One region of the Acidovorax sp. GW823-FHT02H02 genome, then DNA from elsewhere that is predicted to be linked to it. Evidence: predicted binding sites of a transcription regulator. Region 1 holds the regulator's gene; each other region holds the start of a gene.
What was found. Region 1 encodes sigma-54, which starts transcription at its own class of promoters, with help from an activator protein. Its sites were predicted from a motif close to TGGCANGNAANCTGCTTT; they were not measured.
Positions count from the first base shown of each region.

Region 2: AC1RDS_RS19310 (PQQ-dependent methanol/ethanol family dehydrogenase) is a predicted target of sigma-54. The motif match lies at 6,605-6,622, and genes of this name have one in related genera.
Region 3: glnA (type I glutamate--ammonia ligase) is a predicted target of sigma-54. The motif match lies at 7,308-7,325, and genes of this name have one in related genera.

Region 1 covers NZ_JBXAJH010000014.1:8,560-18,130, reverse strand. Annotated here, with positions in the region: gene AC1RDS_RS15065 (THUMP domain-containing class I SAM-dependent RNA methyltransferase) at 1-1,251, opposite strand, end outside; gene AC1RDS_RS15060 (acyl-CoA thioesterase) at 1,248-1,730, opposite strand; gene AC1RDS_RS15055 (RNA polymerase factor sigma-54) at 1,806-3,392, opposite strand; gene lptB (LPS export ABC transporter ATP-binding protein) at 3,505-4,272, opposite strand; gene lptA (lipopolysaccharide transport periplasmic protein LptA) at 4,284-4,931, opposite strand; gene AC1RDS_RS15040 (thiol:disulfide interchange protein DsbA/DsbL) at 5,029-5,685, opposite strand; gene AC1RDS_RS15035 (SPOR domain-containing protein) at 5,764-6,420, opposite strand; gene argS (arginine--tRNA ligase) at 6,433-8,142, opposite strand; gene AC1RDS_RS15025 (PsiF family protein) at 8,582-8,869, shown strand; gene AC1RDS_RS15020 (ArnT family glycosyltransferase) at 9,482-9,571, opposite strand, start outside.
Region 2 covers NZ_JBXAJH010000023.1:7,295-16,865, reverse strand. Annotated here, with positions in the region: gene AC1RDS_RS19340 (sigma-54-dependent Fis family transcriptional regulator) at 1-1,785, shown strand, start outside; gene AC1RDS_RS19335 (cytochrome b) at 1,824-2,372, shown strand; gene AC1RDS_RS19330 (YVTN family beta-propeller repeat protein) at 2,439-3,458, shown strand; gene AC1RDS_RS19325 (type 1 periplasmic-binding domain-containing protein) at 3,464-4,651, shown strand; gene AC1RDS_RS19320 (quinoprotein dehydrogenase-associated SoxYZ-like carrier) at 4,718-5,509, shown strand; gene AC1RDS_RS19315 (quinoprotein relay system zinc metallohydrolase 1) at 5,506-6,477, shown strand; gene AC1RDS_RS19310 (PQQ-dependent methanol/ethanol family dehydrogenase) at 6,703-8,421, shown strand; gene AC1RDS_RS19305 (TonB-dependent receptor) at 8,511-9,571, shown strand, end outside.
Region 3 covers NZ_JBXAJH010000019.1:83,632-93,202, forward strand. Annotated here, with positions in the region: gene xth (exodeoxyribonuclease III) at 1-521, shown strand, start outside; gene AC1RDS_RS18180 (ArnT family glycosyltransferase) at 566-2,170, opposite strand; gene ntrC (nitrogen regulation protein NR(I)) at 2,351-4,000, opposite strand; gene glnL (nitrogen regulation protein NR(II)) at 4,041-5,063, opposite strand; gene AC1RDS_RS18195 (hypothetical protein) at 5,132-5,635, opposite strand; gene glnA (type I glutamate--ammonia ligase) at 5,847-7,262, opposite strand; gene AC1RDS_RS18205 (competence/damage-inducible protein A) at 7,430-8,254, opposite strand; gene AC1RDS_RS18210 (EI24 domain-containing protein) at 8,251-9,156, opposite strand; gene AC1RDS_RS18215 (sterol desaturase family protein) at 9,216-9,571, opposite strand, start outside.

The sequences.
Region 1 (9,571 bases):
ACGCGGCGCGCGCACCGAGCCCTTGACCATGTCGAAGCGGAACAGCCGGCATTCGATGGGGCCGTTCCACATCGGCACGCGGCGCGATTCCTTCAGGCGCATCTTGCCGGGCAGTTTGAGGTCGGGTGTGAGCATCCAGGCCTGCCAGCCGGCGTAGTTCTTCTTCCAGTGCGCGGCGAGCTGGCTGAAGAACTCGCCACCATCGTCGGTGTGCGCCTCTTCGCGGCCCACGGCCAGGCCCTGGGCGCGGTCGGCCGCGCGCTCACTGGCGTTGCGGCCCGCCGTGCCGGCGGCAGCGATGCGCTCGCCGTAGGGCGGGTTCAGCAGCATCACGCCGGGCTGCTCGCAGGGCGGCATGCGCTGCAGGGCATCGCCACCGCGCAGCTGCACGGCATCGGCCACGCCGGCGCGCTCGGCATTGCGCTGGGCAAAATCGACCATGCGGAAGGCGACATCACTGCCAAAAATGGGCACGGCGCTTTTCTGTATGGCGCCTTCAGCCTCGTTTTTGATAGCAGTCCAGACATGGGCCTGGAACGGCAGCAGTTTCTCGAACGCAAAGCGGCGCAGCATGCCGGCCGGGATGCGGCAGGCGATCTGCGCGGCCTCGACCACGATGGTGCCGCTGCCGCAGCAGGGGTCGTACAGGGGCTGGGGGTTGTCGCCCAGCGGGTCCCAGCCGCTGGCGGCGATCATGGCGGCGGCCAGGGTTTCCTTCAGCGGGGCGTCGCCCTTGTCCTCGCGCCAGCCGCGCTTGAACAGCGGCTCGCCCGAGGTGTCGATGTAGATCGTGGCCTCGTCGGTGGTCAGGTGCAGGTGGATGCGCACGTCGGGCCACTGCGTATTCACGTCGGGCCGCACGCCGCTCTTGTGGCGGAAGCGGTCGGCCACGGCATCCTTGACCTTGAGGCCCGCAAAATTGAGGCTTTGCAGCGGGCTGTGCTGCGCCGTCACCTCGACCTTGAAGGTCTGGCGCGTGGTGAACCAGATCTCCCAGGCCACGTCGCTGGCCATGCCATAGAGGTCGTTCTCGGAACGGTAGGGCCGGTGCGCCAGCTGTACCAGCACACGCTGGGCCAGGCGGCTGTGCAGGTTGAGCAGCAGCGCATGGCGCCACGAGGCGCGCAGCAGCACACCTCCCCGGCCCACCAGCAGGTCTTGCCCGGTGAGGCCGGTGATGGCGTGCACCTCGTCGGCCAGGTAGCCCTCGACGCCAGCGGCGCAAGGGAGAAAAAGTTGGAGGTGGTTCATGTCGATGGGGAGGATACGCGCTCGGGCACGGCGGGGGAACCGGGCTCACCCGCGCGGGCCAGCAGCAGCTGGCGGATGGAGTCCGGGATGGGGGCGACCTTGCGGCTGGCCTTGCCGATGAAGACAATGCCGATCTTGCCGCGCGCCACTTCGCGGCCCGAGGTGGTCTCGGTCATGCAGAACACCAGGTCGAAGCCGTAGCGGTTGAAGTCCGCCGGCGCCATCTCCACCCGCATGGTTTCGCCATGGAAACCTTCGGACTTGTACTGCGCCACGATATCGCCCACCACGATGGACAGGCCACCCACATCCGCCTCGGGGTAGCCCAAGGACTGAAAAAAGCGCACCCGCGCTTCGGACACCAGGGTGAGCAACTGCGCGTTGTCCAGGTGACCGCCCTGGTTGACGTGGCTGATGTAGATCTGCAGCTCGGTGGCAAAGCCGAAATGCGCGGGAAGGTCGAAGACGATGCGGGCCATGGCGTGGAAAGCGGGGTGATGGGTGAAAAAACAGCCAACAGGGCACGCTGCGGCAGGCGCGCGCGCCCACAAAGGCTACAGCGCCTTGCGCAGATTGGCCGGCGCGATCTTGAGCGCCTCGCGGTACTTGGCCACGGTGCGGCGCGCGCACTCGATGCCCTGCTCCTTGAGCATTTCGGCGATCTGGCTGTCGGACAGCGGCTTGGCGGGGCTTTCGGCCGCCACGAACTGCTTGATCAGCGCGCGCACCGCCGTGCTCGATGCGTTGCCGCCGGTTTCGGTGCCCAGGCCGGAGCCAAAGAAGTATTTGAGCTCGTAGGTGCCGATCGGCGTCGCCATGTACTTGGCGGTGGTCACGCGGCTGATGGTGGACTCGTGCAGCCCCAGCTCGTCGGCGATGTCGCGCAGCACCAGCGGGCGCATGGCCAGCTCGCCATGGGTGAAGAAGTTCTTTTGCCGTTCCACGATGGCACGCGAGACGCGCAGTATGGTGTCGAAGCGCTGCTGGATGTTCTTGATGAACCAGCGCGCCTCCTGCAGGCGCTGCTGCATGCCCTGGTGGCCCTCGCCACCCTTGTGGCCGCGCAGGGCGCCGGCGTAGATGTCGTGCACGCGCAGGCGCGGCATGACGTCGGGGTTGAGCTGCACGATGAAGTTCTGCTGGCCCCCGCCATTGGCGCGCCCGGATTTGCGCACGATGACGTCGGGCACGATGATGTTGCGCTCCACATCGGCAAAGCGGCGGCCGGGGCGCGGCTCCAGGCGGGCGATCAGCGCCATGGCGGCACGCGTGCGCTCTTCGCCATCGCCGCACAGCTGCGTCAGGCGCCGGATGTCGCGGCGGGCCAGCATCTCCAGCGGCTGCTGGCAGATGCGCAGCGCGGTCTGCACGGTATCGGGGTCGATCTCGCTGTCTTCGTCGGCGGCCAGGGCCTTGAGCTGCAAGGTCAGGCACTCGGCCAGGCCGCGCGCGCCCACGCCCACAGGCTCCAGGCTTTGCAGCAGGTGCTGGGCCACCGTGAAGCGGTGCACCAGTTCTTCGATCTGCTCCAGGTCGTCGGGCCCGGCCAGGCCGATGGCGAGCTCTTCGAGCGGCTCTTCGAGGTAGCCGTCATCGTTGAGCGATTCGATGAGAAAGCGCAGCGCGGCGCGGTCGAGCTCGGACAGGCGCAGCGCCAGCGCCTGGCGGTGCAGGAAGGCCGTCAGTGATTCCTGCGAGCGGGCCAGTTCGGTGGCGTCGGCCTCGTCGCCTTCGGCGTCGTTGCGGTTGCGGGCGGGCGCATCGCCGCCCCACTCGGCGTCATTGGGCGCCATTTCCACCGTGCCGTCGCCGCTCCAGTCGGGCTCGTCCGCACCGGCGCTGGCCGTTTCAGCATCATTTGGGTTTTCAGCGCTTGTGTTGCCTGCGCTGGCAGCCCCTGAAAAAAGAGCGTCGTCCGCGCTGTAGTCGTCGGCCTGTGCGGGCGTGTCGGCGGCTTCCAGGCCAAACTCCTCGCGCGGCGCTTCATCGGCCGTGCGCTCCAGAAAGGGGTTCTCGTCGAGCATCTGCTCGACTTCCTGCGACAGCTCCAGCGTCGACAGCTGCAACAACCGGATCGATTGCTGCAACTGCGGCGTGAGCGACAGGTGCTGCGAAACGCGCAGCGAAAGGCCGGGCTTCATGCCACTGCCAACGCAAGGGCACCAATCAGCCCGTCGCCCGGCCGCCCGAAGGCGGGCCGGTGCCCCTGGGGGGGCAGCGACCACACGAAATGAGGAAGCGTGGGGGCCATGCTCACATCCGGAAGTGTTCGCCGAGATAGACGCGACGCACCTCGGCGTTGTCAACGATTTCGGACGGCGTGCCCTGGGCCAGGACATGGCCGTCGCTGATGATGAAGGCGTGGTCGCAGATGCCCAGCGTTTCGCGCACGTTGTGGTCGGTGATCAGCACACCGATGCCGCGCGCCTTCAGGAAACCGATGATGCGCTGGATCTCGATGACGGCAATCGGGTCGATGCCGGCGAAGGGCTCGTCGAGCAGGATGAAGCGCGGCTGGGTGGCCAGCGCGCGGGCGATCTCGACCCGGCGGCGCTCGCCGCCCGACAGGGCCAGGGCCGGCGAATCGCGCAGATGGTCCACGCGCAACTCCTGCAGCAAGGCTGTGAGGCGTGCTTCGATCTCCTTCCGGGCGAGCGGTTTGCCGTCGTCGCCCCGCTGCAGCTCCAGCACGGCGCGCACGTTTTCCTCGACGTTCAGCTTGCGAAAGATCGACGCCTCTTGCGGCAGATAGGACAGCCCCAGACGCGAGCGCCGGTGGATGGGCATGTCCGCAACCGAGTGGCCATCGATGCGGATGTCACCGCCATCGCAGCGCACCAGGCCCACGATCATGTAGAACGAAGTGGTCTTGCCCGCGCCATTGGGACCGAGCAAGCCCACCACCTCGCCCTTTTGCACGACCAGCGACACATCCTTGACGACCTTGCGGCTGCCATAGGACTTTTCGAGGTGCGCAACTTCCAGGCGGCTGCCCGCCTGGGTGTCAGGGCTTGTGTTCACGGTCGCTGCACTCACTTGCTTGCGCCGCCGAGGGTGTTGCTGGGGCGCAGCACCGGCCCGCTGGCAGCAGGGGCTGGGGTAGCGGCAGGAGGTTGCTCCTTGGGCGACAGCACGGCGCGCACGCGCCCGCCGGGGGCGGGTGCATCCCCCGCTGTGCTGGCGGGCGATTTCTTTTGCCCATCGACAGTGAACACATCGGTGAGGTTGTTGTAGACGATGACGGCGCCCGAGACCTCATCGGTCACCACCGATTCCCGGTAGCGGCGCATTTCGGCACGGGTGATGAAGCGCACATTGTCAGCACGGCCGTCGTATTCGATGACCTCGCCCTCCCCTTCGATGAACTCGTCCGGGGCGCCGGCCAAGCTGTCGCGTTTTTGCCGGAAGAACGCGCGCTTGCCGGGCTCTGCCGTCACCACGCCGTACTGGTAGCCATCGGCATCCTGGCGTACATCCAGTTGTGCACCGCGCAGCACGATGGTGCCCTTGGTCATGACCACCCGGCCCGTGAACACGCTGGTCTGCTTGAGCTCATCGTGGCGCAGCGCATCGGACTCGATGTTCATGGGCTTGTTGCGATCAGCCTTTTCGGCATGGCCCACGCCAGGGGCACAAGCCAGGGCCGAGAGCAGCAGGATCGGGAGGTATCTTTTTTTCATGAGGCACAAATCTTGCCTTCATTGTAGCCACGCACAGCGCCAGCGCCCATGAAAAAGCCCGCAAACGCGGGCCTCTCGCACGGTGGCGAATGCGGCATCAGCCCTTGCGCGCCACGCCCGCCAGATACTCCACCACCTGCAGCACGGTCTGCATGCTGCCGGCCATGGTGCCATCGGTATAGAACCGGCCGGCCACGCCCATCGAAGGAACGCCTTCCACGCCATAACCCTCCTGCAGCGCCGAGGCGCGGCGCACCTGGCTGGACACCGTGAAGGAGGTGTAGACCTCCTTGAACTTGGCGGCATCCACACCCTGCTGGGCCACCCAGGCGAAGATGTCCTCGTCCTTGGCCAGCTTGAGTTTTTCGACGTGAATGGCGCGGAACACCTTGGCGTGCAAGGTGTCGAGCTTGCCCATGCCTTCGAGCGTGAAATACAGCTTTTGCTGGGGTACGAAGCTGGCATTGAAAGCCACGGGAATGCGGCGGATGCTCAGATCCTTGGGGGCTGCCTTGACCCAGGCATCGAGCGCCGGCTCAAAGGAGTTGCAGTGCGGGCAGCTGTACCAGAAGAACTCGATCACATCGACCTTGCCGGCGGGGGCATCCGGCGTCAGGGGCTTGGCGAGCCTGGTGTAGTCCTTGCCCTCCTTGAACTGGCGCGCCTGCGCCATGGCTGGCGTGGCCAGCGGCAGGGTCAGGGCGGAAGCGGCAACCACCGAAGCGGTGGACAGGGAAAACTCGCGGCGTTTCATGACGTGGACACTCCTTGTTCTGGTCTGGGGGTGTGAGAACGCCCCCACGAAAAAGTTCAGACGATGGCGATGGACATCCTAGCGCTGGACACGCACCATCGCGGACTCGACGCCGGCGCCTTCCAGCTTTTCCTTCAGCTGCTCGGCGTCGTCGCGCTTGGCAAACGGCCCCACGCGCACGCGGTACATGGTGCGGCCATTCTGTTCGCGCTCGCTCACGCGGGCTTCCCAGCCCAGCATGGCCAGTTTGGCGCGCTGCGCATCGGCCCCCGACTGGGTAGGGAACGCCCCGGCCTGCACGAAATAGTCAAACGGATCGACCGCCGCCGACTTGGCCTTGGCCAGGTCGCCCAGCGGGTCCGCCGAGGCGGCAGGCTTGGCGTCAGCTTTCGTGGCGGACTTGGCCTCGGCCGTTGCAGGCTTGCTGGCCGGTGTGCGCGCAGCGGTGGCCTCAGCGGCCGGGGCCGTGCCGTTGGCACTGGCCGACGCGGCTGCGGCTGCGGCCGGAGCAGGCGGGCGCGCGGGGTTTTTGCCGTAGAGCGGCGAGTTCGGGTCCCAGTTCTTGTTCTTCTGTGCCTCGGCGGCATCCTGGTCCACGCCGCGCAGGCCGCCCTTGTTCAGGAAAGGCACAGGCACCTTGGTCACATACACGGCCACGGCCAGCGCGGCACCCAGGCCCACGACGACCCCGACGATGAACCCGATGATGGTGCCACCCGTCTGTTTTTTCTTCATGGTAGTAACTGCTTACATTCTGGCTGGAGCCGATACGCCCAGCACGGCCAGGCCATTGTGCAACACCTGCGCGGTGGCGGCGACGAGGGCCAGGCGCGCCTTCTTCACGGCCTCGTCGTCCACCAGGATGCGCTCGGCATCGTAATAGCTGTGGTAGCTGGCGGCCAGGTCGCGCAGGTAGAAGGTCACGTCGTGCGGCGCCTCGCCCTCGGCAGCGGCCGTGAGCATCTCGGGGTACTTGGCCAGCTGCAGCATCAGCGCCTGGGCCTGCGGGCCTTCCAGCGCCGACAAGTCCACATCCTTGAGCGCAGCCACATCACCACCGCCCGCCTCCTGCCAGGCGCGCAGCACCGAGCAGATGCGCGCATGCGCGTACTGCACGTAGTACACCGGGTTGTCGTTGTTCTGCGCCACGGCCAGGTCCACATCGAAGGTGTACTCGGTGTCTGGCTTGCGGCTGAGCAGGAAGAAACGCACGGCGTCCTTGCTGGTCCACTCGATCAGGTCGCGCAGCGTGACGTAGCTGCCCGCGCGCTTGCTGATCTTGACCTCCTCGCCGCCCTTGACCACGCGCACCATGGTGTGCAGCACATAGTCGGGGTAGCCCTGGGGAATGCCGACATCGGCCGCCTGCAGGCCGGCGCGCACGCGGGCGATGGTGCCGTGGTGGTCCGTGCCCTGGATGTTGACGACCTTGGTAAAGCCGCGCTCCCACTTGGCGATGTGGTAGGCCACGTCGGGCACGAAGTAGGTGAAGGTGCCGTCCTGCTTGCGCATGACGCGGTCCTTGTCGTCGCCGTAGTCGGTGCTCTTGAGCCACAGCGCGCCGTCCTGCTCGTAGGTCTTGCCGTTGGCGACGAGCTTGTTCACCGTGGCCTCGACGCGGCCGCTGGTGTACAGGCTCGATTCGAGGTAATACTCGTCGAAGTGCAGGGCGAAAGCCTGCAGGTCCTTGTCCTGCTCGTTGCGCAGGTAGGCCACGGCGAACTGGCGGATGTTGTCGTAGTCCTCCACATCACCGTTGGCGGTGAACTCGCGGTCATCGGCCTTCACGGTGGCCCGGGCCTTGAAGGCCTCGGCGATGTCGGCAATGTAGTCGCCGTTGTAGAAATTCTTGGCCAGCGGGTTGTCGCTGTCGGTGGGCCAGCAGTCATCGCCCGGTTGGAAGCCCTTGGCGCGCAGCTGCGTGCTCTTGGTCAGCGTGTCGATCTGCACGCCCGCGTCGTTGTAATAGAACTCACGGTGCACCTTCCAGCCCTGCGTGCCGAACAGGTTGCAGATGGCATCGCCCAAAGCCGCCTGGCGGCCATGGCCCACATGCAGCGGGCCGGTGGGGTTGGCCGAGACGAACTCGACCAGCACCTTTTCGCCCCGATCGGCCTGGTAACCAAAGCGCGCTCCAGCGGCCAGCACCTCGCGCACCACCTCCTGCTTGGCCGCGGGCTGCAGGCGGATGTTCAGAAAACCGGGGCCGGCGATCTCGATGGCGGCCACCCAGCGCTGGAAGGCAGGCGTGGCCTCCAGCGCGGTCTTGAGCTGCTCGCCCAGAGCACGCGGGTTGAGCTTGAGCGGCTTGGCCAGCTGCATGGCGGCGGTACAGGCGAAGTCGCCATGGGCCGCGACCTTGGGGGATTCAAACGCCGCCTTGGCGCCAGCGCCGGGCGACAGGATTTCCAGCTCGGCAGCAAGCGCTGCGAGCAATTCATTTTTGGCTGTGAGCATCGGCGGATTTTACGGGGCGGCCGGCACAGACCATCGAACACCCGCGCCAGCGCACCCCGGCGGGCATGCGCGCAGGCTGGCGGTGCCCCCAGGCCGAATGGCGCCCCACCCCCGTTGCCGAGGAGATTGAGCGGAGGCCGCCCCAGCCCATCGGGCTGCACCGACGCCTCTGGACCCTGGTGTTTCAGGTACCTTGCACGCTGCTGATGCGTCCTGTTTCGCAGCATTCTTTTTGTACGCTGCTTTCGTGGCGTTTTGTATCGCCGGGGCGCTGGGCAGAGCGGCGCCAAGACCCCGCATGCGCCGAGAAATCAACGTGCACAGCCCTCCGTCGCAGTTCGCGCGGTTGTTTTCATGGCTTGTCCGCGTTGTCGCGCGACACGTTCTATGGTGCAATGCCGCCGGGACCCCCCATAACGCATTCACACCAGGAGATTCCATGCAAAAGCTTCTTTCCCTGACCGCGCTCGGTTTGGCTCTGTCGCTGGGTTTCAGCGCCCACGCTGCAGAGAACACCCCTGCCCCTACCAAGCAGCAATCCAGGATGGCGACCTGCAACAAGGATGCCGGCGAGATGAAGGGCGATGAACGCAAGGCCTTCATGAAGACCTGCCTGAGCAACAAACCGGCCACGCAGCAAGGCAAGATGAAAACCTGCAACGCCGAAGCGGCCGGCAAGAAGGGCGATGAACGCAAGGCCTTCATGAGTGAATGCCTCAAGAAATAAGATCTCACGGCCATCGGCCCCAAACCCCGCCAGCCCAGCATGGCGGGGTTTTTTATGTTTCCACCTCGCATCTCCATGCCCTACCGGCGATGCGCACCATACCCTTGCTGGATTCCCATGGCTGCCCGCGCCGCCCAGACACCATCCGTCTCCTGCGTCATGCCGGCCTACAACGAGGGCCGCAAGCTGGCCACTGTCGTGCCATAGGGGCTGGCGGCGCTGCAGGCCCTGTCGCCCAAGGATCGAGGCAGTTCTGGTCAACGATGGCAGCCGCGAAAGGAGGCCGCGCGTGGCAAGGTGGTGCTTGGATGCCGACGGCCCGCACTCCTTCTCCAGGCTGTCCGAAACGCTACCAGAATAGCCGCCAGACAGCGACGTGGTGTACGCCGTGCGGCGTACCCACGACGACCACTCGCGCCTGCAAGCCCGGTGGACACGCGTGTTTTACCGGCTCATCCATTGGTGCAGTCGGGTCGAGATTCCACCAGAGTACGTGGGACGCACCCACGAAGAGGTCAAGCGCCGCCCGGCCTGCCTGGTGAACGAGCGCACCGGCAGGGGTCTGCCAGAGGCTGGCGGCGCCCCGGGCGCCTGGCGATAGGGCGCGCCGTGTCAGGAGCCACCCCCACTGACAGCGGCCGGCGGCCGCACCCGCCAGCCCCAGCCGTCGAGCACCCGGTGCGCATCCGCCGGACCCTCGCC
Region 2 (9,571 bases), on a different contig from region 1:
AACACCCACAGCATGGTGCTGCTGACCTCGGCCCAGGGCATGGTGCTGCACTCCATGGGCGACAACGACTTCCTGGAGAAAGCCGACCGCGTGGCCCTGGTGCCGGGCATGGACTGGAGCGAACAGACCAGAGGCACGAACGCCGTCGGCACGGCCCTCGCGACGCAGCACGCCGTCACGGTGCACGGCGACCAGCACTACATGAACGCCAACCATGCGCTGACCTGCTCGTGCGCGCCAATTCTCGACCCCTACGGGCAGATCGTCGGCGCGCTGGACGTGTCCGGCGACCACCGCAGCTACCACCAGCACACGCTGGCGCTGGTGCGCATGTCGGCGCAGATGATCGAGAACCACATGTTCGCGAGCAGCTTCCCAAAGGCCGTGCGCGTGCATTTCCATTCCCGCCCTGAATTCCTGGGCACGCTGGTCGAGGGCATCGCGGCCTTCACACCCGAGGGACGTTTCGTCTCGGCCAACCGCAGCGCGCAGTTCCAGCTCGGCATGTCGTTCGGCGGCCTGCAGGCGCACACCTTCCCCTCGCTCTTCAACCTGCCGATATCGGCCTTGTTCGAGCTTTTCGGCAGTCCCAACGCGGCACCGCGCCAGCTGTGCCTGCACAACGGCGTCACGGTCTGGTGCCGCACCGAGGTTAAGCCCTCCGGCCCCTGGGCCACACCCATCGTCTCGCCACTGGCCGACAGCGGCACGCCGGCGGCGCGCAGCAGCTGCGGCAACGGCAATGCGGCGCGCACGACACAGCTGTCGTCCCTGCAATACCTGGACACGGGCGATGCGCAGCTGTCGGGCGTCATCGCCAAGCTGCGCAAGGTGGTCGACCGCGACATTCCCGTGATGATCCTGGGCGAGACCGGCACCGGCAAGGACCTGCTGGCACAGGCCATACACCACGACTCGGCCCGCGCACGCCAGCCCTTCGTGGCCGTCAACTGCGCCTCCATCCCCGACACGCTGATCGAGGCCGAGCTCTTCGGCTACGAGGAGGGAGCCTTCACCGGCGCGCGCAAGAAGGGCGCGCCGGGCAAGATCCAGCAGGCCCATGGCGGCACGCTGTTCCTCGACGAAATCGGCGACATGCCCAAGCACCTGCAGGCGCGCCTGCTGCGTGTGCTGCAGGAACGCAAGGTGAGTCCCCTGGGGGCCGGCAAGGAGGTGGAGGTCGATGTCACCGTCATCAGCGCCACGCACAAGAACCTCAAGGAGCTGATCGCGCGCGGCGACTTCCGCGAGGACCTGTACTACCGCTTGAACGGCCTGGTCGTGCGCCTGCCGGCGCTGCGCGAGCGCAGCGACTTCGAGGTCGTGGTGAAGAAGGTGCTGCACGCGCTCGATGGCGGCGTGGACATCGCCATCGCCCCCGAGGTAATGGAACTGCTGCAGGCCTACCACTGGCCCGGCAATGTGCGCCAGCTACACAACCTGCTGCGCACGGCGACCGTGATGGTGGACGACGACGGCATCATCCGTCTGGCGCACCTGCCCGACGACTTCCTCGACGAGCTGCGCGCGCCCCTGCGTCCCGTGGCCATTCCCCTGCCGGCGGAGGAACCTCCGCTCGTGCCCTGCGTGGGCGCGCCGCCGGCCCCCGCCGCCGATGACCCCGGCGAAGACAACCAAAGCCTGCAGGACGTGACCATCAACGCCATGGCACAGATGTTGCGGCTGCACAAGGGCAATGTGTCGGCAGCGGCCAAGGCGCTCGGTGTTTCACGCAACACCATCTACCGCAAGAAGAACCTGCTGCCGCCCGATCTACTTGATTAGGGCCTGTTAGCAGGCCCAAGCGACAGGAGGTTTCTTCCATGCAGCAGTCCCGCTACGACCGTTTTTCCGTCCTCCTGCACTGGCTCATGGCCGCGCTGATCCTGGGGCAGATCGCCCTGGGCCTGTGGATGATCGGACTGCCCAAGGACAGCAGCGGCCTGCGTGCGGCCTGGTTCAACGTGCACAAGTCATGGGGCATGGTGCTGGGCCTGCTCATCGTGCTGCGCCTGACCTGGGCACTGCTGCGCCCGCGCGTGGCCGCCTTGCCGCAGGCGCGCCACCTGCAGCTGGCGGCCAGTGCTGCGCATGGGTTGCTGTACCTGCTGATGCTGGTGCTGCCGCTGTCGGGCTTTCTGGGTTCGGTGTTTTCCGGCTACCCGATACGCTTTTTCGGCATGCAACTGCCCAAGATCACCGAGCGCTGGGACGGCGCCAAGGAACTGCTCAGCGGCGTGCACCAGGTGTCGGCGGTAGCCCTGATACTGCTCATCGCACTGCATGCACTGGCCTTCCTGTACCACCAGCTCGTCATGAAGGAACCGCTGCTGCAGCGCATGCGCTGGGCTCGCTCCGTTGCTCCAAATTGACACAAGCGCTGTGACACCCGCAATGGTGCCGGCAGCGACCCCCACAACAACACCGGAGACATTCCCATGGCAGGCACAGCCCCCAAGCCACACCATCCACTGCACCGCAAACGCCCGCTTTCCTGGGCCCTGGCGGCACTGGTCTGCCTGGCATCCATCCCTGCAGCACAGGCCACGGGCGTGCCCGACAGGGTCTATGTGTCCAACGAGAAAGACCACCGGCTGCAGGTGTTCAACACCCGGGGCGACCGCCTGGGCGAGATAGCGGTCTGCCAGCGCCCGCGCCACATGATGTTCCTGCCCGGGCATGCCCAGATCATCGTCAGCTGCGGCGACAGCGACCAGCTGGGCATCGTCGATGTGACGGCGGGCAGGCTCGTCGCCACCGTGCCCGTGGGCGAGAGCCCGGAGATCTTCGACCTCAGCCCCGATGGCAAGACCGCTTACGTGTCGATCGAGGACGACAACGTGCTCGCCGCCTACGACATCGCCGGCAAGAAGCCCCTGTTCCAGGTGCAAACCGGCAAGGAGCCCGAGGGCGTGCTGGTCACGGCCGATGGCCAATTTGCCTACGTCACCTCCGAGGCCGCCGACGCGGTGCACCTCATCGACCTGGCGCAGCACAAGGTCGTGAAGACCATCAAGACCGGCAAGCGCCCGCGCCGCCTGGCGCTGCTGGCTGCCGCCAATGAACTCTGGGTGACCAATGAGCTGGAGGCCTCGGTGGCCGTGATCGACACCACCAGCCAGCAGGTCAAGCACAAGATCGCCTTCAACGTGCCGGGCGTGCCCACGACCGACATCACCCCCGTGGGCATGGCCATCAGCCCCGACGGCGCCAGTGTCTGGGTGGGCCTGGGCCGCGCCAACCGCGTGGCGCGCGTGAATGCGGCCGACAAGACCGTCACGCACCAGGTGCCCGTGGGTCGGCGCGCCTGGGGCCTGGCCATGCACCCGGATGGCAAGACGCTGTACGTGGCCAACGGCCTGTCGGACGAGCTGACGCTGATCGACACGGCCGCGGCCAAGCCGCTGCGCACCGTGCCCACGGGGCGTACGCCGTCGAGCGTGCTGGTCGAGCCATGAAAGCCATGCGAAAAACGCTGCAGTTGCTAGCAGTAGGCAGCATGCTCGCGTATGGCCTGCCGCTGCAGGCTGCCACGGCGCGCAAGGTGACGCTGGCCGTGATCTCCGTGGCCGACGACGCGCGCTATGCCAAGCGCCGCCTGGAGCTGGCCTACCCCAACCAGCCCCAGGGCCGCGCCCTGCAGGGCGTGGAACTGGCGGTGGAAGACACGGCGCTGGAACTGCAGGACGCGGGCCTGGAACTGAGCGTGCGCGACCTGGTGCTGCCCAGTGCCGCCGACCTGCCCCGGGCACTGCAGGAGCTCAAGGCAGCCCAGGTCGTGCATATCGTGGCCGACCTGCCCGAAGCGCCGCTGCGCGCGCTGGTGCGCAGCGGCCCTGACGTCCTTGGCGACATGGTGGTCTTCAATACAGGACTGCCCGAAGACAGCCTGCGTGGTGAGGGCTGTGCCCCGTACTTGCTGCACACCGCCCCCAGCCAGCAGATGGAGGCCGACGCCCTGGCCCAGTTCCTGGCCGCGCGCCAATGGCGCAAGCTGCTGGTGCTGCGGGGCACGCAGCCGGCCGATGCACCGCTGGCAGCGGCCTGGGCGCGCGCGCTGCCGCGCCATGGCCTGGAGGCCGTGCAGACCAGGGCCTTCAAGCTCAGCGGCGAAGCGAATGAACGCGACCTGGCCAATGTGCGCAAGCTCAGCAGCGAGCCCGGTTACGACGTGGTCGCCGTGCTCGACAGCGATGGCGAATTTGCCCGTGGCGTGCCCTATGCCACGCAATGGCCACGCCCGGTGGTCGGCGCGGCCGGCCTGGTGGCGCAGGCCTGGCACCCGCAGTGGCAGCGCTATGGCGGGGCGCAGCTCAACCGGCGCTTCGCCAAGCTCGCGCAGCGCCCCATGCAGGGCCAGGACTGGGCCGCCTGGATGGCGGGCAAGGCCGTGGTTGCCGCATTGGTCGACGCGCCCCAGTCCAGCGTGGCGCAGCAGTTGCAAAGACTGCGCAGCGGCGCGGTGGCGCTCGATGGCTTCAAGGGCCAGCGCCTGACATTCCGCCCCTGGGACGGGCAATTGCGCCAACCCGTCCTCCTGTCCCATGGCGACGCCGTGGCCGCCATGGCGCCGCTGGGCGAATGGCTGCGTGCCGGCGAGGCGCTGGACACCCTGGGCATGGATGCGGCCCAGAGCAGCTGCAGGAATTAAGCAAGAAACGGCTTCAGCCCTTGCGCATCCAGCGCAAGCAGCTATGAAAATTGAAGGGCATTCACCATGGCGAACCGCCGCAACGTACTGCTGACAGGGTTGTGGGGCATGGTGGCCCTGCCTTCCCAGGCCACTGAAGACCCCACGGGGGGCGACCCCTTGGGGTCCATGCAATGGCCGGATTTGCGCAAGACATACCTGGGCAATGCGCAGGCGCGGTTCACCGACAAGGTCCTCGTGCGCGCCCCCGCCTTTGCCGACGACGCGCTCAACGTCCCGCTGCAGATCGACGCCCGTGCGCTGCAGGCACAGGGCGGTGGCATTGCCCGAATGATCGTCATTGCCGACCGCAACCCCATCCGTGAAGTACTGACCTTCGAGCCGCTGCGCGCGCTGCCGCTGCTGGCGTTTCGCATCCGGCTGGAGCAGGCCTCGCCGATCCGCTGCCTGGTGCAGACGCACGATGGGCAATGGCATGCGGGCGGGGTCATGGTGCAGGCGGCGGGCGGTGGTTGCACCGTGCCGGGCGTGACACGCGCCGACGGCTCCTGGAGCCAGACGCTCAACCAGGTGCAGGCCCGCTTTTTCACCAACCTCGCCGACGCCAGCCGGCGCCTGCGCCTGCAGGTCATGCACCCCATGGATACCGGCCTCGTGGCGGGCATACCGGCGTTCTACATCGAGCAGCTGGAGCTGCGCGATGCCGGCGACCAGCCCTGGTGGCGGTTGGCGCTGCACGAGCCGGTGTCGGAAAACCCGCTCATCACGCTGGAGATGCCCGCGCAAGGCCCGCGCGAGTTCCGCCTCGTCGGCCAGGACAACAACGGCAACCGCATCGATGCCGGGGTGCGGGCATGAAAGCGTGGAGCATCCTCGCCATTGCGCTGGCCTGCTGCACGGCGGCCGTGGCGCAAGGCACCCGCCAGGCACCCGACCAGACCCGGCTGGACTACCGCCTGCAGCCGCGCCAGATCGCCGCCGACACCTGGGTGATCGAGGGCGCGGTGGCCGACTTCCTGCCCGCCAACGGCTGCAACATCATCAACACCGCGTTCATCGCCACCGGCGATGGGGTCGTCGTCGTCAACACCGGGCCCTCGCGCCTGTACGGGGAGCAGCAGCGCCGGGCCATTGCGGCCGTCACGCCGCAGCCCGTGCGCATGGTGCTCAACCTCAACCTGCACCCCGACTATTTCTTCGGCAATCAGGCCTGGGGCGGCGTTGCCACACAGGCCCTGGCGGGCAGCATCGCGGGCATGCGTGCCGAGGGCGGGGGCTACGCCGACAACCTGTACCGCCTGTGCGGCGACTGGATGAAGGGCACCGAGCCGACGCCCGCGCGCGAGGCGCTGGAGCCCAAGGCTTTCACCCTGGGCACGCACCGCCTGGAGCTGCGCCGCCTGCAAGGCCACACGCAGGACGACCTGGTGCTGCTGGACGCTACCAGCGGTGTGCTGTTTGCCGGCGGCCTGGTGTTTGCCGAGCGCGTACCCACCACCCCGCACGCCCATTTCGCCCAATGGCTGCAAAGCCTGGCGACCCTGGAGCAATGGCGCCAGCAGGGCCAGTTCAAGCTGCTGGTGCCCAGCCATGGCCCCGTGGACAGGGGCTTGCAGGGCATCGCCCAGACGCGCGACTGGCTGCAATGGCTCACGGCCCTGCTGGAGGGCAGCGCCCCGCAAGGGGTGGACTTGAGTGAACTGCTGCACACACCCATACCCAGCCGATTCGCCAGCTGGGCGGCGCAGCCGGCCGAACTGCAGCGCAGCCTGGTGCAGTGGTACCCCGCCTATGAACGGAGGGCGCTGACGCGGCCACCACAGTGAATGCGCCGAGCGCATGTTGCCTTTTGGAGCAACCTGTTCACAGGGACTTGCTCCACGAAACAACGCCTGCCCGCAGCCTGCCCCGGGGCTGCCCTGCGCAGGCCGCGCGGCGCGGCGCCTGCCTCTGTGGCATGGATATTGCGCATCTTTCATCGCCAAGGGTTCACGTCCAAGCCTGGGCGTGGCGCACTGACATGGCTTTTCCCACAACACAGGAGACAAACGATGAAACGCACGCTATTGAGTTTGCTGGTGATGCTCGCGGCCGGCCAGGCCGGCGCGGTCGTGACCGACAAGATGATCCATGACGACGCGAACACGCCGGACGACGTGTTGTCCTGGGGCCTGGGGACGCAGGGACAGCGCTTTTCCGCCCTCACCGGCATCAATGAAGGCAACGTCAACCGGCTGACGCCCGTCTGGGCCATGTCCTTCGGCGGCGAGAAGCAGCGCGGCCAGGAAAGCCAGCCGCTGGTGCACAACGGCAAGATGTTCGTCACCGCCTCGTACTCGCGCATCTTTGCGCTCGATTCCAAAACTGGCAAGAAGCTCTGGAAGTACGAGCACCGCCTGCCCGAGGGCATCATGCCCTGCTGCGACGTGGTCAACCGCGGCGCCGCGCTGTACGACAACCTGGTGATCTTCGGCACGCTCGATGCGCAGCTGGTGGCGCTGAACCAGGACACGGGCAAGGTGGTGTGGCGCGAGAAGATCGATGACTACCAGGCAGGCTACAGCTACACCGCCGCGCCGCTGGTGGTCGACGGCATGGTGATCACCGGCAACTCCGGTGGCGAGTTCGGCGTGGTCGGCCGCGTCGATGCGCGCGACGCCAAGACCGGCAAGCTGCTGTGGACCCGCCCCACCGTCGAAGGCCATATGGGCTACAAGGACGGCAAGGAAAACGGCATCACCGGCACGCTCAATGCCACCTGGCCGGGCGAGACCTGGAAGACCGGCGGCGCCTCCACCTGGCTGGGCGGCAGCTACGACCCCAAGACGGGCCTGGCCTACATCGGCACCAGCAACCCCGGCCCCTGGAACAGCCATGTGCGCAAGGGCGACAACCTGTACTCCGCCTCCACCCTGGCGCTGGACGTGAAGACCGGCAAGATCGTCTGGCACTACCAGTCCACGCCCAACGACGGCTGGGACTTCGACGGCGTGAACGAGTTCATCACCTTCGACATGGATGGCAAGCGCGTGGGTGCCAAGGCCGACCGCAATGGCTTCTTTTACGTGATGGACGCGGCCAACGGCAAGCTGCTCAACGCTTTCCCCTTCGTGAAGAAGATCACCTGGGCCACGGACATCGACCTGAAGACGGGCCGCCCCAATTTCGTGGCCGAAAACCGCCCCGGCGACCCCACGGCCCAGGATGCCGATGGCAAGAAGGGCAAGTCGGTCTTTGCCGCCCCCGGCTTCCTGGGCGGCAAGAACCAGATGCCCATGGCCTACAGCCCCAAGACCGGCCTGTTCTACGTGCCCACCAACGAATGGGGCATGGAAATCTGGAACGAGCCCATCACCTACAAGAAGGGCGCGGCCTACCTGGGCGCGGGCTTCACGATCAAGCCGCTGTTCGACGACCACATTGGCGCGCTGCGCGCCATCGACCCCAAGACCGGCAAGGTGGCCTGGGAGGTGAAGAACGAGGCGCCGCTGTGGGGCGGCGTGCTGGTGGCCGGCGATCTGGTGTTCTGGGGCACGCCCGAGGGCTACCTCAAGGCTGCCGATGCCAAGAGCGGCAAGGTGGTGTGGCAGTTCCAGACCGGCTCGGGCGTGGTGGCCCCGCCCATCACCTGGACGCAGGACGGCGAGCAGTACCTGAGCGTGGTCTCCGGCTGGGGCGGTGCGGTGCCGCTGTGGGGCGGTGAGGTGGCCAAGAAGGTCAACTTCCTGGAGCAGGGCGGCTCGGTCTGGACCTTCAAGATCATGAAGTGACGGGTCTTTGATGCCGCTGGCGGCACGTTCCCGGCCATGGGGCCGGGCGCGCCCGCCCATATTTTTTGCCACCAGCGGACTCACCCTCCGTGCCACGCAACGACAGCACCTCCATGAACAAGACCCCATCGAGGCCCGACCGTCTCTGGCTGGCCCTGCTCTCGACCCTGCCCGCAGCGGCGGCCGCGCAGGCCGTCGACATCGACAAGGTCCACCGCCTGCCGCAGGTGGAAGTGGTGCACCAGGCGCCGTTGCCCGGCCTGGACGTATCGGTGGAGCAATACCCCGGCAATGCGCAAATGCGCAGCGACGCCCAGATCGAGCGCGCCGGGGCCACGAACCTGGCCGACTTCCTCAACCGCAGCATGCCCGGCGTCGTCAGCGCCGACATCCAGGGCAACCCCTACCAGATCGACCTGAGCTACCGCGGCCACCGCCTGTCGCCCCTGCTGGGCTCGCCCCAGGGCCTGTCGGTGTACCTGGACGGCGTGCGCATCAACCAGCCGCTGGGCGATGTCATGGACTGGGATCTGGTGCCCGAGATGGCTTTGGCCGATGTGGCCCTGATTCCCGGCACCAACCCTTTGTTCGGCCTCAACACCCTGGGCGGGGCGCTGGTGCTGGGCACCAAGTCGGGCTTGACGCACCCGGGCACGGAGGTCGATGTGTCCTTTGGCAGCCATGCGCGCAAGCGTGTCGAATTCGGCCATGGCGCACGGTGGGGTGAGGGCTGGCACGCTTATGTCGCCGGCACCTGGTTCGACGAGAACGGCTGGCGCGAGCGCTCGCCGGGCCACCTGGGCAACCTGTTCCTCAAGCTCGGGCGCAATCTGGGCGACACCTCCTGGGCGCTGAGCTACACCCATGGCCGCAGCCACTTGACCGGCAACGGCCTGCTCAACCAGAGCCTGTACGACATGCAGCCCAACGCGGGCTACACCTTCCACGATCAGACCCGCAACCGTGGCGATTTGCTGAATTTCCAGCTGACGCACTCCATCACCCCAAACGACCAGCTTTCGCTGGTGGCCTGGCACCGCTCTGCGCGTCGCAACGGCAGCAACGGCGATGTGAGCGGAAACTGGGCCGAATGGATAGAGAGCTGCGAAAAACCCGGTACCGCCCATTGCACCAACCCGGCGGCACCGGG
Region 3 (9,571 bases), on a different contig from region 1:
ATGAGCAGGCCCGCGTTATCGCGGCCACGCTGGATACACCGACGGGCCCCCTGCGCCTGCTCAACGGCTATTTCGTGAACGGCCAGGAGCCAGGTTCGGAAAAGTTCGCCTACAAGATGCGCTGGCTGCAGGCCCTGCAGGACATGGTGCGTGCCGAGATGGCGGCCCACCCCCGCCTGATGCTGGTGGGCGACTTCAACGTGGCGCCGGAAGACCGCGACTCCTACGACCCCGTGGGCCTGCGCGAGACCATTCACCACACCACCGAAGAGCGCAACCACTTCCAGGCCCTGCTGGCCCTGGGCCTGACCGACGCGTTTCGCCTGTTCGAGCAGCCCGAAAAAAGCTACTCATGGTGGGATTACCGCATGCTGGGCTTCCAGAAGAACCGGGGCCTGCGCATCGACCACATTCTGGTCAGCGATGCCCTCAAGTCCACCGTGACCGCCTGCGTGGTGGACCGTGCCCCGCGCAAGAACCCGCAGCCCAGCGACCACGCACCGGTGGTCGTGACACTGTAAGAGCGTAAGCACGCTCTGAGCGGCGCCGCTTCGTCTTCGGCCGCTCAGCGGCGGTCGGACGCGTCCAGCCCCTCGGGCTCGTCCACTGCCTCTTCCTGCGACGCGCGCAGCCAGTCACCCTGGTCGCGCATGGACAGCGCCGACACTCCGGGCCGCCATGCCAGTTGGCCCACGGCGCGGTAAGCGCCTAGCGGCAGCTTGCCGGGGGCGGAAAATACTTCGATCACGCGTGCGGTTTCCAGCTCTTCGGGCTGAATCCACGGGCTGTACTTGAGCTCACCCAGGATCAGAACGCGCGGCCGTTCGGCCAATCGCACGGCAACCGCGCCCGCCAGCGCCTGCTGGCCACTGACGATGTCGATGGGACCGCCCAGCACCGCATGCGCCTGCCGAGCAATGATGTCGGCCACGCGCTCGGAGGGGAAGTAGTCGGTGTGGTCGGATTTGTAGCCGCGCGGCCCCCGGGGCAAGGCCATCCACGACTGCGCCATGAGCAGCGCCTGCACCACTGCGAACCCCGCCCACGCCGCCCGCACGGTGCGCAGGGAGGTCCAGGCCGCGCGCGCGGCCAACCACTCCATCACCGCCGGCACGCTCCACAGCATGAACGCCGTGCCCCAATGGAGATGCAGCTTGGCGCCGCCGACTACCCCCATCAGCGCCATCAGGGCGAGCGGCAAAAAGCCCCACAGCAGCAGGAACTGGCGTGACAGCTGGGCGTAGCCGGCGCCAGGCGCCGCCTCCTCGCCCCGCTGGGGCGCCTCTCCCTGGCGCCGTGCCCACCACACGGCACAGCCCAGCACCAGCCAGGCCGGCAGGGCGCGGTTGAGCAACCAGTCGGCCGAGAACTGCGCCGTATGGAGCAAGCGATGGGGCAGGCTCAGGTCATGGCCCAGGGAGCTGGCGTTGGCATAGCCGAGAGGCATCCAGTCGTGCGTTGCCAGCCAGTGCAGGTGGGGCGCGCAAACCAGCAAGGCCACCGCCGCCGCCAACGGCGCGCCCACCCGATGGACGAGGTGGCGCCAGCCGCGCAGGCGCAGCCACCAGATGCCCACAACGGCCAACGCGACGATGAATTGATACTTGGCCAGCATGCCCAGCCCCGCGACCACGCCCATCGCCACCCAGCCCAGCAGCGAGGGCCGCCAGGTGAGCCGCCAGCTCAGGCCCGCCGCTAGCGATACCCACAGCATCATCACCACGTTGTGGTTGTAGTAGTAGACGCGGCCGCAGTAGAAGGTAATGCACAACGCCGCCAGCAGGGCGAGCGTCGCGTAACGACCACCACGCATGGCGCGCAGTTGGCGCCAGAACAACGCCAGCGCCCCGAGGGTGAACAGCGCGCCCATCACGTAGGTGAGCTCCACCGTGGCGCCGAAAATTGCCGCTGTGGCGCCCAGCACCCATGTGGGCAACGGCGGATGCTTGAAGTAGCCCCACTCCAGCGAACGCAGCCAGACCAGTTGCTCCACGTTGTCCACCGGCGGCGACAGCGTCGCCATCCAGTAGGCGGTCACCCAGACTGCACCATATACCGCCATCAACAGGGCCACCCCGGCCCCATCGAGCACAGGAAAGCGCAGCGCCCAAACTTGGGCAGCCGGTACAGGTACGGTGGAGGGCGACGAAACAAGCGTGGAAGAAGACACCGGGAGTCCTGCAAGCTGTGGAACGACCCGGTATTTTGCCTGTTTGTAAATATTTATGAAGATTTGTAAAGAATCCCTCACCCCATGCAACAACCCGATGGCCGCGCGCGCGTCGCGATCGTCGGGTTGATTCACTTTTAATAGCATCCCGTGCAGAGTGGAAGGGCGTTAGCGCCCGATTCACTCCAGACCCAGCTCCTGGATCTTGCGGGTAATGGTGTTACGCCCAATGCCCAGGCGCTGCGCGGCCTCCATGCGGCGGCCATGGGTGGCCAGGAGGGCGGTGCGGATCAGGCGCGACTCGAAACGCCGCGTCAGTACATCCCACACGTCTGACTGGCCACCAGCCAGCAGCGTTTGCACCTCGGCTTCCAGTGCCTGCTCCCAGCCGCGGACACCCACGGCGTCCGCGGCAGCGGTTGCGTCGACATCGGCATCGGCCGCCGGCCAGGAAGACACTGCGGGGGCAGACATCGCTGCACCTGCCGCCATGTAAGCCCCCGGGACCAGCGCGACGGCAGGCACGGCAACCGCCGGGTGCATGCCCTCCACCATCTCGGATGACGGCATGGAAACCAGGGGGGCAAGCGGCGCTGCCATCTTCCCCACAGACAGTTCGCCCCCACCGGCCCGCACGGGCGGCTGGTAGACCGGCGCTTCCAGCACTTCGGGCGGCAAGTCCTGCAGCGAGATCACCTGGGCAGGTGCCATCACCGTGAGCCAATGGCAGATGTTCTCCAGTTGCCGCACATTGCCCGGAAACGCAAACTGCTCCAGCCGCGCCAGCGCCGAATCGGCAATGCGCTTGGGCTCCACGCCCAACTGGCGCGCGCTTTGCTGCAGGAAGTGGCGCGTGAGCATGGGCACGTCTTCGTGCCGCTCGCGCAGCGCGGGCAGGCGCAGGCGAATCACGTTGAGGCGGTGGAACAGGTCTTCGCGGAAGCCGCCTTCCTTGACGCGCTGCTCCAGGTTCTGGTGGGTGGCGGCAATCACACGCACATGGGCCTTCACGGCCGCATGGCCGCCCACGCGGTAGAACTGACCATCCGACAGCACGCGCAGCAGGCGCGTCTGCAGATCAAACGGCATGTCGCCGATTTCGTCGAGAAACAGCGTGCCACCTTCGGCCTGCTCGAAGCGGCCGCGCCGCTGCGTCTGTGCGCCGGTGAAGGCGCCGCGTTCGTGGCCGAAGAGTTCGGACTCCAGCAGATCCTTGGGGATGGCGGCTGTGTTGATGGCGACAAAGGGGCCGTCTGCGACCGGCGAGTGCTTGTGCAGCGCACGCGCCACCAGTTCCTTGCCCGAGCCGGATTCGCCCGTGATCAGGACCGTGACCTGGCTCTGGCTGAGCCGGCCGATGGCACGGAACACATCCTGCATCGCGGGTGCCTGGCCCAGCATTTCGGGTGTTTCGGCCTGGCGCTCTTCCGTCACTTCCTCGCGCTGGCTCTCTTCGACCGCGCGGCGGATCAGCTCGACCGCCTTGGGCAGGTCGAACGGCTTGGGCAGGTATTCGAACGCTCCACGCTGGAAGGCCGACACGGCGCTGTCCAGGTCGGAGTACGCCGTCATGATGATGACGGGCAGGCCGGGCTGCAGTTCGCGCACTTTTTCCAGCAGTTGCAGGCCCGACCCCCCGGGCATGCGGATGTCGCTCACCAGGACCTGGGGGCTCTGGCGTGCGGAGTCACCAACGGTGACATCTGCCAGGGCATCCAGCACCTCGCGGGGGTGCGTGAAACTGCGCGTGGGCAGGTTCTCGCGGGCCAGCGCCTTTTCCAGGACGAAGCGGATCGAGGGGTCGTCATCTACTATCCAGATCGGCTTCATGTGTTTTTATACCTTCACTGTGGTTGCGTGTCAGGGGACCTCAGGGCAAGGGAATCAGGATGCGGAAGTCGGTGCGACCCGGTACGCTGTCGCATTCGATCAACCCGTGGTGGCGCTGCACGAAGGTTTGCGCCAGCGTGAGCCCCAGCCCTGATCCCCCGTCCCGTCCCGACACCAGCGGGTAAAAAATCCGCTCTTTGATGGTATCGGGTACGCCCGGTCCGTTGTCGATGACATGCAATTCCAGTGCCAGCCGATAGCGCTGGCGGCCAAACGTGACCTGGCGGGCCACGCGGGTGCGCAACGTGATCACGGCATCGCCCGCCGCAATGCGTTCTGCCAGTGCCTGCGCGGCGTTCTGCACGATGTTCAGCAAGGCCTGGATGAGCTGGGCACGGTCGCCGCGGAACTCGGGGATCGAGGTGTCGTAATCGCGCAGCACCTTGAGGCCTTGCGGATGCTCCACCAGCACCAGCGAACGCACGCGCTCGCACACCTCGTGGATGTTCACGTCACCCACCAGATGCGGGTGCCGGTGCGGCGCCAGCAGCCGGTCCACCAGGCTTTGCAGGCGATCGGCCTCATGGATGATGACCTGGGTGTATTCGTGGAGCTCGCGGCTTTCGAGCTCCATCTCCAGCAATTGCGCAGCGCCCCGAATACCACCCAGGGGATTCTTGATCTCGTGGGCCAGATTGCGGATCAGCTCCTTGTTGGCCTGGGCCTGGTCCAGCAATCGCTCTTCACGGTCCTGGCGGGCGTGTTGCTCCAGCGGCCACAGCTCCACCAGGATTTCACCCACCTGTTCGGCATCGGCCACATTGACATGCACGGGCACAGGGTCCTGGTGCAGGCGCTTCAAGCTGGCCTCGTAACGCAGCGCGGCAAAATCCTTGCCACGCGCACCGGACAATGCCATCTGCAGCAGGGTGGGGTCGGTAAAAAAGGTCGAAAAATCCACGCCTTCCAGCGTGCGCCGCGACAGGCCCAGCGTGTTTTCCAGGGCCGCATTGGCAAACTGCACGGCACCGTCCGAGCGCAGCACCGCCACCAGGGTGGACATGAGGTCCAGTGAGTGAAAGCGCTCCGTTTCTGCCACCCGTGAATCACGCACCGAGTGCTCCACCCTGTTTACTTCGCACTGGTGGCGGGGGCGAGGCGGGCCAGTTCGCGCCGAATTCCGGCCAGGTCGCTCTCGCTGCGCGCAACACTCGCCTTGAGTTCGGCCGTGCGCTCCATGTAAACCTGGGGATTGCGCAGCTCCAGCGCACTGCGCACGGGCGCGCCGTCGTTGTATTCCTTCAGCAGCTCGGCGTGGCGTGCCTCGGCCTTGCGCAGCTCGGACTCCAGAATGGCACGGGCATCGGCATCGCGGGCGCGCTGATCGTTGTTGTCCACGCGTGGTGCTCCGGCCGGTGAGGCCGTGGTGGTGGTCGGCGTGACAGCGCCCGAAGTCTTGGGGCGGCTGCCCTGCACCACCGTCACATTGCCGCCTTCGACCAGCTTGCAGCCGCGCTCCTTGGCCTGGGCGGCGTTATTGGTGTATTCATTGCCGCAACGGTAGATGCGGTCTTGAGCCCAGGCCGCGGGCGCCATGACGGTAAAAACCAGGAGGATAGTGAGCGATTTATTCATGAGGTCTCTCGCACATGCAATGCAGGGGTGTGCTGTTGAGTATCCCCTAATCACAATACATCGCCAATTCACCACCCGCTGACCCACGGGCTATTGTGGAAGGATGCCACCGATGAAGGCGGAGCTCCCGCTCATGCCCTCTGGCATCACCCGCTCCAAGAAAAAAGGCGGCTCGCGCCGCCTTGGGATGCAATGGCCTGCGGGCAGGCGATTACAGCGAGTAGTACATGTCGTACTCGACCGGATGAACCGCCATGCGAAAACGCGTGACTTCACCCATCTTCAGGTCAATGTAGGCGTCGATCATGCTGTCAGAAAACACGCCGCCCTTGGTCAGGAAGCCGCGATCCTTGTCCAGCGCTTCCAGCGCCTGGTCGAGGCTGTGGCACACGGTGGGCACCAGCTTGTCCTCTTCGGGAGGCAGATGGTACAGATCCTTGGTGGCAGCTTCGCCGGGATGGATCTTGTTTTCCACGCCGTCCAGACCCGCCATCAGCAGGGCAGCAAAGCCCAGGTAGGGGTTCATCAGTGGATCGGGGAAGCGGGCTTCCACGCGGCGGCCCTTGGGGTTGGCCACGTAAGGAATGCGGATCGAGGCGGAACGGTTCTTGGCCGAGTAGGCCAGCTTCACCGGCGCTTCGAAGTGCGGCACCAGGCGCTTGTAGCTGTTGGTGCCGGGGTTGGTGATGGCGTTCAGTGCACGGGCGTGCTTGATGATGCCGCCGATGTAGTACAGCGCGAAGTCCGACAGACCGGCGTAGCCGTCGCCCGCAAACAGGTTCTTGCCATCCTTCCAGACCGACTGGTGAACGTGCATGCCGGAACCGTTGTCACCATGGTAGGGCTTGGGCATGAAGGTGGCGGTCTTGCCGTAGGCGTTGGCCACGTTGTGGATCACATACTTTTGCAGCATGGTCCAGTCGGCGCGCTCGACCAGGGTGCTGAAACGCGTGCCGATTTCGTTCTGGCCGGCACCCGCCACTTCGTGGTGGAACACTTCGACCGGAATGCCCAGGGATTCGAGAATCAGCGACATCTCGGCGCGCATGTCCTGCGTGCTGTCGACGGGCGGCACGGGGAAGTAGCCGCCCTTGAGGGTGGGACGGTGGCCGCGGTTGCCGCCTTCGAGCTTGGAGCCGGTGTTCCAGGGTGCTTCGTACTCTTCGATTTCGTAGAAGGTATGGTTGGGTTCGGTGCTCCAACGCACGCCATCGAAAATGAAGAATTCGGGCTCGGGACCAAAGAATGCGGTATCGCCCAGGCCAGAGGCCTTGAGATAGGCTTCGGCGCGCTTGGCAACCGAACGGGGGTCGCGGTCATACGACTTGCCATCGCTGGGCTCGATCACGTCGCAGGTCAGGATCAGCGTCGTTTCTTCGAAAAACGGATCGATATTGGCCGAATTCGGATCAGGAATCAGCTGCATGTCGGAGGCTTCGATGCCCTTCCATCCGGCAATCGAAGAGCCATCAAAGGCATGGCCCGAAACGAACTTGTCTTCGTCAAAATGCGAGACGGGCACCGTGGTGTGGTGCTGCTTGCCACGGGTATCGGTAAAGCGGAAATCCACGAATTTGACTTCGTTTTCCTTCACCAGCTTCATCACGTCTGCAACGGTCTTGGCCATCAGGTTCTCCTGGGTAAAGCGCTTGTTAAAAAATCTGCCAAACGAAAAGCAGTTTGCGTGCCAGGCAAGTGCAATGCCTGCACTCGGACGGAGCATTCAGGGCAAAACCCAAGAATCCTCGGCACGCAGCATCACCAAAAATGTGCGCATCAGCATTCGCAATACGCTCAACGCAAATTTCGCACCAATTCGGGGCCACAATTTGCACCAACATTGTGCAATTCTGCTTGCAAGTCCGCCCAAGCGGCGGGAACCGCTGCAACAGGCCCCTTCACGCCCAATTCTATGTGGCGCCCATATTGTGGATGATCGACGCTGGGCAGGCTGAAGACCCGGATTCCGGGGTGCTTCAGCTCGATGCGCTCCATCAGCGGCGTCAACGCCGCCTCCATGGCGCCAAAGACAATGACGGACTGCTCTGTCTGGGGGGACCGATTGAAAAGATGCGGGTATTCGTGGTCCAGGACCCATTCGATCATGGGCCACGCCATCACCGGAAAGCCTGGCACAAAATGCACGGCCCCGCCGCCGGTTCCATGGCAGCTGAAGCCTGGGATCTTGTTGTAGGGGTTGGGCACGATGCGCGCACCTTCTGGAAACACGCCCATGTTGAGCCGCTGAACGTTGTCTGGCCGGTCTGCCTCGTAGGGCACGCCCTGCTCGCGTGCGGTGTCTTGCATGCGTTCCCGGATCAGGATCTCGGCCCGCGGGTGCAGCATCAGCCCAACACCCAGCGCCCGCGCCGCGCACTGGCGCGTGTGGTCATCGGGCGTGGCGCCGATGCCGCCGCACGAGAAAACGATATCGGCCGTAGAGAATGCACGCCGCAAGGTGCTGGTGATGCGCTCGGGGCTGTCGCCCACATAGTCGGCATAGGACAAGGCCAGCCCGCGCGCAGACAGCAACTCGATCACCTTGGGCATGTGCTTGTCGGCACGCTTGCCGGAAAGAATTTCGTCACCCACGATGATCAGACCGATATGCGAACTCATGGCAATTTGTGCTCCGAAATGAAGGTGCCGGGGGGCGCATCCGGCGTGGCGGCAATGGCCAGGGCAGCCTGACCTCCGCCAGACGCCGCCGGAGGCGACGGCGCACGGCCCTCGGATCGCAGGCGCTCCAAAGCGGCAAGGCAATAGTGGGCAAACCACAGGGACGAGAAGGCAAAAACGAGTGTGTAGATCCAGATCGCCAGCGGCACCAGTATGAAAAATGCAGCAGCAAAAACCACTCCGGACGCCCATACGAGGCTAGGCGCTGCGCCCAGATAGCCGGTCAACACACCGATTCCCAGCAGGCGGGCTCGGTGGCTGCGCAGAATCTCCCGCCGCTCTTCCTTGCTGGCATGCTCGGCCAAGGCATCGAACGCCATGACGCGGTAGCTCAGCCAACCCCAGATCAGCGGCGGCAGCACGAGCACCAAGGGTGGCACCAGCCACAGCGGCACCGACACCACCAGGGCAATCAGCGCCAACAAGGTGGAGCCCAATGACCACATGGCGCTGGCCCAGAAAGAGCCGCCCTGCTTGCGCTCAAGATGGGGAAACCGACGCTGTGCGACCAGGGTGACCAGGGCGGGCGTCGTCAGCAGGGCGACCGCCAGCAGAGAGATCATGACCAGCACCGGCGTGGCGGCCAGAATCACCAGGAGCGGCGCCATCACCGCAGTCGCGTCGCCGATGCCCCAGGCATGCAGCCAGCCCCAGAGGGTTGCCAGCAGCGCCGAAGACTCCAGCAATGTACGCATGCCCCGTACAGCGCCATCCCAATAGAAATAGCCCAAGGCGCCACCCAAAACCCCGATCAGCAGCAATGGCACCATCGACAGCAGGATCACACGGGGGCGCAGGCAATACACCGCCGCGCGCCAGAAAGAATCGACCAGGAGTCCCATGTTGGCAAGCATACCTTGACTGCCCAAAAATCGGTTCAACCGGTGGTCTGAACGCGGATTCAGGCCTTTCCGACCAGCCGCAGCAGGCCGCGCCATTGCTGTGACCAGAAACCCCTGCCGTAGTCGCGCAGGCGGCCCTGCGGATCGGGCTCCACCTGGTCCCTGACACCCGTGGGATCGTATCGGAGATCGAAATCAGCGGTGCCAAACAACATGTCCCACCACGGCAACAGCACGCCGAAGTTATGCCCGCCCAACACCTCCTTGCGCACCGCGGGCGGCAGCTGACCTTGGGCCGTGTCGGCCCGCGGGGTGGATGGCGGCAACGCAGGCCTGGTTTCGTGACCAAAACCAATGGCGTGGTGCCGACGATGAAACCGGGGACTGATCCACAGCCGTTCACCCCAGCGGCCAA